Regions from separate parts of the Comamonas sp. A23 genome, predicted to be linked through region 1. Evidence: predicted binding sites of a transcription regulator. Region 1 holds the regulator's gene; each other region holds the start of a gene.
The links. Region 1 encodes LexA, which represses DNA repair genes until DNA is damaged. Its sites were predicted from a motif close to ACTGTATNNNNATACAGT; they were not measured.
Positions count from the first base shown of each region.

Region 2: EIC84_RS23225 (LexA family transcriptional regulator) is a predicted target of LexA. The motif match lies at 1,741-1,758, and genes of this name have one in related genera.
Region 3: EIC84_RS16230 (LexA family transcriptional regulator) is a predicted target of LexA. The motif match lies at 1,946-1,963, and genes of this name have one in related genera.

Region 1 is NZ_RSDT01000006.1:105,086-108,361, reverse strand. Features, by position in the region: gene EIC84_RS14950 (hypothetical protein) at 79-324, opposite strand; gene EIC84_RS26610 (hypothetical protein) at 742-993, opposite strand; gene lexA (transcriptional repressor LexA) at 1,334-2,005, opposite strand; gene EIC84_RS14935 (asparaginase) at 2,088-3,068, shown strand.
Region 2 is NZ_RSDT01000014.1:64,896-68,171, reverse strand. Features, by position in the region: gene EIC84_RS23240 (MarR family winged helix-turn-helix transcriptional regulator) at 1-380, shown strand, start outside; gene EIC84_RS23235 (DNA alkylation repair protein) at 377-1,150, shown strand; gene EIC84_RS23230 (DUF6616 family protein) at 1,161-1,499, shown strand; gene EIC84_RS23225 (LexA family transcriptional regulator) at 1,777-2,187, shown strand; gene EIC84_RS23220 (hypothetical protein) at 2,379-2,921, shown strand.
Region 3 is NZ_RSDT01000007.1:51,862-55,137, forward strand. Features, by position in the region: gene EIC84_RS16220 (inositol monophosphatase family protein) at 1-305, shown strand, start outside; gene EIC84_RS16225 (sterol desaturase family protein) at 513-1,586, shown strand; gene EIC84_RS16230 (LexA family transcriptional regulator) at 1,982-2,395, shown strand; gene EIC84_RS16235 (Y-family DNA polymerase) at 2,402-3,276, shown strand, end outside.

The DNA.
Region 1 (3,276 bases):
AATGCCTAGTTCTTGAATGCAGCAGAGTTGTAGACAGGAGGTAAGACTCTGTAACGGGGTCGATCGCGTCGAGTTGTCTCATTCCTCGGGCGAAGGAGGAACGCGATTGAGGATTTCGCCAGTGGCCTCTATCTCGAACTGCTGTGGATTGAGCCAGTTGACCTCCTGATGATCGGCAGTTTCAAAGTAAATGGCAGACGGTCGTATGGAGACGCCATGCGGCATGTCGACCTCATCAAAACTCTGATAGACCAGAATCAGGCGCAGGTCTCCATTGGCGTCTTTGGCCTGTATGTGCTGCAAGAGCTTGCGGTAGGCACTCATAAGACGCCCTCATTGACATGTGTATATGAATGTTTCCACTGTCGAAGAGGTGCTGCAATACCCTGATCCGGGTATCCGTTCTGACGCATATTCGCGCCTGACAAGGAGTTTAGAAGGCTGCGAGGCTTGTGCGAAATGCGTTCCGGCGGACAGGCACAGGCAGAACATCAGCAAATAATTTACATGGCGATCCAGATCGTTCGGCGCCAATACGGAGGGCCTGCTCTGGCGACATCGAGTTTTTGCCTATGCACTGCTGGCAGAGTTGTCTGGCGCCATATCTGCCGGCCGATGGGCCAAGAGCGTTGATGTGGCTTCCTGTTGGATGCAATGGAAGCTTTGTTGCATCGCCTGCAGGCCTATCGCGGGTCGGGCTCGGAGCTGCACGAGTGCAAGCAGTCAAACCTCACTGAGCTTTCAGACTTGCGGGGCTGCTTGCTCATGGAGTGCCATAGGCTCCAGCGCGGCACAGACATCGGCCATGCGTCCGCAGATCAGCAGGCATTCGGGCTGACTGCGCGGCTCACGCTGCACGATCTTGAGAAGTCGTGGAGAAGCTGCTTGCCTAGACTCGTCGGTTATTGGCGATTGCAGCTCTGGTGTCGCTGCAAAGGCCTGAGGACAAAGCGTATTGCTGCCTAGACGAATGCGGCCGCGGTTGGCGCGCATGACAGGAATGCTGATCTGCTTCGCCTTTGGGCGATTGGTAGTGAAGGATACAGGTTCTGCAGCGGCTTCGCTTGCATCATCAGAGCAGAAGTTCGGGTTGAGCGACAGCGTGGCAGGCTGCCCTTTAAGGGTCAGGCGTGTCAAAGCCTGCAGTGATGTGGCGAATCCCATTTGGCAACTCCTCTTGATGACCTTGCGGCATGGATAAGGGCAGGATTGCGTTTTTCAGGCAAAGCTCCGCCCAGGGCGAAGCTCAACGGCTGCGCGCCTACCACCTGGGCTTGAGAGGGAAAGAGGCCCGGTGCCTCCGCTGCATAGGCGGAGGGACGCCGTCTGCCCGTTACATGAACATGCTGTTGCGGATAAGGCCTACGGCCAGGCCTTCGATGGCGAATGGCTCTTCAGGATCGACGTGAATGATCTTGTAGTCGGGGTTCTCGGGCAGCAGCTCGATGCCTTGAGGTGTGCGCTTGAAGCGTTTGACGGTCACGTCGTCACCGAGGCGGGCCACCACAATCTGGCCGTTGCGCGCTTCATGCGTAGCCTGTACCGCCAACAGGTCGCCGTCCATGATGCCCGCGTCACGCATGGACATTCCGCGGACCTTGAGCAGGTAATCGGGCTTGGCGGCAAACAGGCTGGGCTCGACCGAATAGCTCTGATCGATATGTTCCTGGGCCAGAATAGGCGAGCCGGCAGCGACGCGGCCGACCAGGGGAAGCACCAGCGGGGCCAGGGCTGTGAGCGGCAGCGCAAAGCTGGCACCGCGTGCAGCATTGATGGTGCGCACGGTATCGGCGCGCAGGCGAATGCCGCGCGATGTGCCGCTGACCAGATCTATGACGCCCTTGCGGGCCAGTGCCTGCAAATGCTCTTCTGCAGCATTGGCCGACTTGAAGCCAAAGGTGCTGGCAATCTCGGCCCGGGTAGGGGGCGCACCCGTGCGAGCGATGCTGGACTGGATGAGGTCCAGAATCTGCTGCTGGCGGGGAGTGAGCTTGGGGTGGTCCATGGGCATTCCTTGATCGATCGATGATGAATACTGTGTGTTCATCCAGTACCTGTATTTTTAATCAGTTTGAAGAGGACTGCAAGTGGAACGTGACAAAAATATCGTCATTCTGGGCACCGGTGGCACGATTGCCGGTGTCGCCGAGCAGGCGGGCACCAGTGTGGGCTACCGTGCGGCCCAACTGGGCGTGGCTCAGCTGCTGCAGGCCGTGCCGGACCTGGAGCGCGTTGCTTCTGCATCGCTGCAGGTGGAGCAGCTGGCGCAGCTGGACAGCAAGGATATGGATCACGCGACCTGGCATGCACTCGCGCTGCGATGTGCCGAGCTGCTCGCTCGTGATGACGTGAGCGGCATCGTGATCACCCATGGCACCGACACGCTGGAGGAAACCGCCTGGTTTCTGCAATGTGTTCTGCACCCGGCAAAGCCCGTGGTGCTGACCTGCGCCATGCGCCCGGCCACAGCCATTTCGGCTGACGGCCCCGGCAATCTGCGCGATGCCGTGGCCTGTGCGGCCGACATGCAGGCTGCTGGCCGCGGTGTGCTTGCCGTGGTGGCGGGCCGGGTGTTCAGTGCACGCCAGGTGCGCAAGGTGCATCCTTATCGTGTGGATGCCTTCGATGGCAGTGGTGCCGGCCCGCAGGGCTGGGTGGAAGAGGGGCGGCTGCGCTGGGCAACAGGCGGGCTGCCGGTCGTTGCGGCCAGCTCCACTGCAATCGCTTTACCGCCCGCAGATCACTGGCCCCTGGTGGAGCTGCTGCACAGTCATGCGGGCTGCAACAGTGCCGTAGCTCTGGCGGTGATGCAGGCCTGGTATGCGGCAGGCGTGCGTGCCGTGGTGGTGGTGGGCACGGGCAATGGCACGGTCCATCAGGCATTGGGGTCAGCCCTGGACTGGGCGCAGGCGCAGGGCATGGCTTTGCGCATCACGACCCGGTGCGAGGAGGGGCAGGTGGTGCAGGCCGAGGGAGCGGGGGATGGCCGTGTGAGCAGCCTGCCGGCGGCCAAGGCCAGAATCAGCCTGATGCTGGAGCTGATGGGCTGGCCTCACGCATTGGATTGATGCTCTTGTTATGAGAGCTGCTAGCCCTCATTGATAAAGAGTATTTATGGTGTTTTGCTCTGAAATCCAATGAATGTAGGCGCGGGAAGCTATGAATATTGATGGCTCCAGCGCCATCCCTGGTACAGCTTTTCCGCACCGGACTGATGTCGGCCGGAAGGCCGGGAGCGCGAGCTTCAAAAACAAAAAAGGCCGGTGAAGACTCCGG
Region 2 (3,276 bases), on a different contig from region 1:
ACCGCGACTGCGCTGCTTTGCTGGCCCCTCATGGTTTGTCCGAGGGGCGCTTTGTGCTGTTGTTCCTTCTCGATGTAGCGCCTGACGGACTCGCACCCAACGCGCTGGCCGAACAGGCTGGCGTGACCCGCGCCACGGTGACCGGCCTCTTAGACGGACTGGAGCGTGAAGGTCTGATTGAACGACACGCCAACGCCGAAGACCGCCGTGCTCTTTGCATTCGACTGACCTCAAAAGGAAAACAACTTGCCAGTACCGTTATCGACCAGCATGGTCGGTGGATTGCAGGCTTGTTTGGCAACCTGTCTGTAGATGAGCGAAAGCAGCTGGCAGCGTTGCTGGAGAAAGTACGAGGCCCTGAATCGGACGTTGAGTCATGAGGGATCCAGTTCGCAAGGGTGCGACGCGCACCGCTGACATTCCTCGGGACGTTCTGCATGCGCTATCGCGCGGGGAGTTGCAATGTGCGACGCTGGCTGAGTGCCTAGCAGTCGACCAGGCCGTACTGGCACGAACACTCTTTCCGGCACTTACGGCTCACGCACTGAGCACGATCGATGAAGCCTGCCAACTGGGTGTGCTCAAACGCATGGCCCGTATCGGCGCAGTCTTGCTGGAGGACCTGGGTACAAAGGGCATCGCACAGTGCCAAACGCACCGCGCCGATATGGCACGAGGCTGGGCGTGTTTCATGATCGGTGCTCAGCCTAACCTGGATCTCAGTGCACGGCTGGTCGCAATGCGCCCGTTGGCAGACGATGCCCATTTTGGTGTGCGTGAATGGGCTTGGATGGCGATGCGGCCGCACCTGGTGCAAGACCTGGCTGCGGCTATCGCTCAGCTGATGCCATGGACACAAGATCCTTCCGAACGTGTCCGACGATTCGCGTGCGAGGTTTTGCGTCCCCGCGGTGTGTGGAGCACGCATATCTCACAGCTCAAACGCTCGCCCGAGCAAGCACTGCCTTTGCTCTCAGCTCTGAGTAACGACCCTTCGGTCTACGTGCAGGACTCGGTCGCCAATTGGCTCAATGATGCCGCCAAGGACCAGCCAAACTGGGTGCGTGACATCTGTGCCCAATGGCTTCAAAGCACCCAAGCCGCCGCCACACAACGTATATGTCAACGCGCACTGCGCAATCTCAAGTGAAAGTGGAACCATGTCTCATTACCTTGTAGAGCTCTACACCCCCAATTCGGCTTGGCTCGCACTGTCCGCCGAACAAAGGCAACACTTTCTTGGCGGCATCGGACTCGCATTGAATCAACTCTCCAGCCTCGGTGTCGAAGTCCTCTCCCTGGCAGAAACGGACTCCAGCATTGACCAGGGAACCGCGCATACATTCCTTGGTATTTGGCGCTTTCCTGATCAGGCCGCTCGTGACGCTCTGCTGGCAGGCATCAAAGCCAGCGGCTGGTACGACTACTTTGACCATGTGAATGCGGCCAGCACTCAAGGGGCCGCGGATATTCACTTGGCTGCTCTAGCTGCCGCGTAGCGCAGTAATTCCGGTAATGCCGTTATGCATCTGCAATGCATGCGGCTAGTCATTTTCCAGCCCGCTAATGCCCGCTTAATGGCCACCCGCCACAGTCGCCACTGCGGGCTGGCCATCTTTCGGCATAGCATATGCAACTCAACATGGATCCCCGGATTCGCACAGAACCGGGTGCAAGATCGAGTGGAAAGCATGCGACATCAGCGTGGGTTCATGACATCTGAGTCGCATCAACCGCTACACTGTACATATGCACAGTCATCGTCTCATGAGTGGTATGCCCGTTCAACTGATCGCGTCCCCGGTTACTTTGCCGCTGGCTGATCGCAGCGCACGCGCAGGCTCGCCCGCCAATGACTTCGCTGGCAAGCGGCTGGATATTACTGACCTGCTGGTCACGCACCCCAAAGCCACGTTCCTGCTGCGCGTGGCCGGCCCGTCCATGCAGGAACACGGCATTGATGACGGCGATATCGTCGTGGTGGACAGGGAGCTGCGCGCTCGCGATGCGAGCATCGTCGTGGCGGTTGTCGAGCGCGAACTCGTCATCAGAGTGCTGGACAGCGATGGCGACACCTGCAAGCTCAAGGCAGGCGCCCCCACCTACCCCGATATCCTGCCTCAGGAAGGACAGACGCTGGAAATCTGGGGTGTCGTCACCAGCTGCATCAAGCGCTTTGCAAGATGAACACAAGTGCACGCCAGCCCAACGCGGGCTGCCGTTGAAACCTGATTAGCGCCAAAAAAACGCCCACTCACGAAGAAAGGCAATGTAGCTCTCTACATTGCCTTTTTCTTTGGTTTATTACAGTGACCCAACATCGCACTGCGGGCCGGGGTTAATGCGCCAGTAACTAATTTTTACAGATAATGCTCCGCATGCATTTTCTGCCTGCCTTGACTGCCGCAGCATTTTTGCTGCCAGCCACCGCTATGAATCAAGCCATAGCGCAGCCTATTTATCGCTGCGGCAATTCCTATTCTCAAGAAGCATGCAAAGGCGGCAAAGTGGTGGAAGACAAAACCACCACCCTGCACAGCGGCCATTCAGGCAGCACTGTTTATCTGTGCAAAGGCCATGGCGGCGGGCTTTTCTGGAGCAGCGCGCAATGCGGCCAGCACAACGCTTTTCTCGAACGCACGGAAACCGTGCCCTCCGGCCTGCCCTGGGATCAAAAAGTAGCCCAAGCCGAAGCCCAATGGCGCAAAACCCAGCGCAATACCGCAGCCCCTGCGGTTGTCTATCAGACCCGCCCTGCCCAGCCTGCCGAACCCGGCAAAAAACAAGTCTGTGACGCGCTGGAAGAACGTGTCAAAGCGTTGGACAGCATGGGACGTGCAGGCAGCCAGTATTACGACCTGGATTGGGTGCGGAGGGAGCGCAAATTTGCAAGAGATGAGCAATTTAAATTGCGTTGCTAAATAATTTTCAACAATAAAATATCTATATAAAATATGAGTAAAGAGAAGAAAGAAGATAGCAGCACCAACAATCGCTGGTGGGAATCATATTTGGTAAGATATTTATCCGGCTCTATTGCGGGAGCATTCTGCATTGTTGTAATAATTTTATCCTTAATGGATGATTCATTATTAAATTCAAAATCAATAATTAATTCCACTTCAAAAATTGATTGGAAATATTTTCCACTACTTGGGATAATATGATTATCTATCGTTGCTGGTTTAGTCTATTCTTATATGATAAGCTCACCGATAACCGTAATTCATTATGGAAGAGGTGGACCAACTGGAATAGAGAAACATGTCCGTCATA
Region 3 (3,276 bases), on a different contig from region 1:
ACGGCTTCTTTGAGTCCGGCCTGTCCATCTGGGACGTGGCTGCCGGTTCTCTGCTGGTCAGCGAAGCCGGTGGTCTGGTGGGCAACTTCACGGGTGAAGCCGACTTCCTGGAACAACGCGAAATCCTGGCCGCCAACCCACGCATCTATGGTTCGCTGATTCCCGTGCTGGGCAAGTTCAGCAAGTTCGCCACCGCTGGCGAAAAAGCGGCTGTGCGTCAGGCTGTCAAGACTGGCGAATTCGAAGCCCCCGCCGAAGAAGGTGCAGAGGCGGTGGCCGAAGAAGGCCAGAAGAACGCGGAATAAAAAAGGCGGTCGCCCCACGACTGCGGAAAGGGCCTGGTCCGGTGGACCGGGCCCTTTTTTTATGCCGCCAGGCCGCCCCCCAGGCAATAAACACTCCTTGGGGGCCGAGTCCACAAGCAGTGGACAAGCGCTGGAGGTGTACGTCTCTCCACAGAATCCACAAACTCCCGCTCCAAAATCTGCCCGACGACAAATGGGCAGAACAATATGATGGACTTCTTCAGCCAGCATTGGGCGCTGGCCATTGACTGGGTTTCCGTGCATGCGGTGACTCCCGTGGTCAACGCACTCCATATTGCAGAGGCAGCAGGCGATCCGCGCGAGATAGCCGCCGGCATCCTGATCGCGCTGCTGCAGCTGTTTCTGATCGGCTGTGTGATGCGGCCGCTGGAGAGTCTGCTTCCCGCCGAACGCTGGGCCGACCGCCGCCACACCACGGTGGACCGCAACTACACCCTGCTCATGCTGCTGGGCCTGTTTCCGCTGTTCAGCTTTTTGATCCTCATGCCGGTCGCCCATATGCTGGGCGGCGGGCCTGCCACCGAGGAGGCCAGCGGCCTCAAGGCCTGGCTGCCCTGGTTTGAAGGCCACCCCTATATATTGTTTGCCGTGTACTACGTGGTCTACGACTTCACGTATTACTGGATGCACCGCGCCCAGCACGTCATTCCCTGGTGGTGGGCCATGCACAGCATGCACCACAGCCAGCGCCAGATGAGCTGCTGGAGCAATGATCGCAGCAACTATCTGGACGGCATGCTGCAAAGCTTTGTGCTGGCCAGCGTAGGTCTGGCCATGGGCGTGGAGCCCTCCGAGTTCGCCATGCTGGGCTTGCTCAGCGAGCTGGTGCAGAACTTCTCCCATGCCAACGTAGCGCTGCGTCTGGGCTGGCTGGGCCAAATGGGCGAGCGCCTGCTGGTCGGCCCACGCTTTCACCGCAACCACCATATGCTGCGCGATGCCGAGCGCCCCGAGCGCCACAACTGCAACTTCGGCCAGGTTCTGCCCTGGTGGGATCAGTTGTTCGGCACCGCCCTCTATCACGACGAGGAACTACGCCCCACGGGCGTGAGCGACCCCGAGGTCGATGCCGACAACGAGCGCGGCCTGATCGCCATGCAGTGGTACACCTTGAAGCGCTTCTGGGGAGCCTTCAGTTGCCGCGCGGGCTGGAGGCTGGGCGATGTGTCCTTCGGCCCGGGCTACCGCCCCATTCATGACGACGATCAAGGCTCTGGCTCTCAATCCGAGCAAGGCGTGCAGACGGCCTCTGCCAAATAGCCAAAAAACAGCCATGCCCCCTGCTATTGGGCATCACGGATAATGCAGCATTCGGCGCCCGCCCAGCACCGGCGCGGCGCCCCCTGTTTTGCATACCGCTGAAGCGATGACCCAGACAAGCACAGAATCCCCGTCGCTGCCCTACTCCCCAGACATGACTGACCTCTCGGCGCATACGCCGATGATGCATCAGCGTTAATATCTCTGAGAAATTTGATTTCAACGCAAAACTTACGCCAAAACCTACGCCGACCAACCTCCTATTCAGGAGGTTTTTTTATGTCGGCTTCCTTTCGGAACCGAACAATAAATACGGCGCCAATGTGGACTCATAGAGCTTGATTTTCATCAGTCGATATACTGTATGCATGTACAGTCATCGATTATTGAGCGGCATGCCCGTCCAACTCACTGCCTCCCCAGTTGCTTTGCCTCTGGCGGATTGCAGCGTGCGCGCGGGCTTTCCCTCTCCAGCCGAGGACTTCTCTGGCAAGCGGCTTGATATTGCCGAGTTGCTGGTCGAGCACCCGCAGGCCACTTTCCTGCTGCGCGTGGCCGGGCCATCCATGCGCGAGTACGGCATCGACGACGGCGACATCATCGTGGTCGACCGGGCGCTGCGCGCACGCCATGGCAGCATCGTCGTGGCCGTTCTTGACAATGACTTCACCGTCAAGGTGCTGCACAACGCTGGTGGCTGCTTCAAGCTTAGGGCTGGCAACCCTACCTATCCCGACATCGTCCCTAAAGAAAACCAAGAGCTTGAGATCTGGGGCGTGGTCAAGTCCTGCATCAAGCGCTTTGCATGAGCATGTATGTTCGCGCTCATCGACGGCAACAACTTCTATGTCAGCTGCGAGCGGGCTTTCAGGCCCTCCCTGCAAGGCACTCCTGTTGTCGTCCTGAGCAATAACGACGGCTGCGCCATCTCACGCTCCGACGAGGCCAAGGCCCTGGGCGTGAAGATGGGGCAGCCGTTTTTTCAATTGCGCGACCTAGTCGAGCACAAGGGGCTCGTCTGCCTCTCACCAAACTTTGAGCTGTACGGCGACATGAGTGACCGCATGATGTCGCTGGCTGCCGGCCTGGGCCCCACCCAGGAAATTTATAGCATCGATGAATCATTCATCGGGGATCTGGACGGCGTGCGGGATCTGACGCGCCGCGCCTTTGCCATTCGCGCACGAATCCTGAGATGGACAGGCATCCCCACATGCGTGGGCCTGGCTCCCACCAAGACCCTGGCCAAGCTCTGCAACCATGTCGCCAAAGACTCGGAGCGCAAGCCTGGCAGCTATCCCGCCGAGCTGCAGCGGGTCTGCAACTGGGCAGAGCTGTCCGAACAGCAACGCACCGACATTCTCGGCCGCACCGCCGCCGGCGAGGTCTGGGGCGTGGGCCGGCGCATCTCTGCCCAACTGGCCGAGCAGGGCGTGCTGACTGCGCTTGACCTGGCCAGGCTGCCTGCCCAAGCCGCGCGCGATGGCTGGAGCGTCGTGCTGGAGCGCACCGTGCGCGAGCTGCAGGGCGTGAGCTGCATGAGCTTGGAGACAGCCCCTGCCGCCAAAAAGCAGATTGCGTGTACCCGCAGCTTCGGCCACCCCATCACCACCCTACCCCCATTGATTGAAGCCGTGAGCGAATTTGCAACCAGGGCCGCAGAAAAACTGCGAGCTGGCGGTTTGCGCGC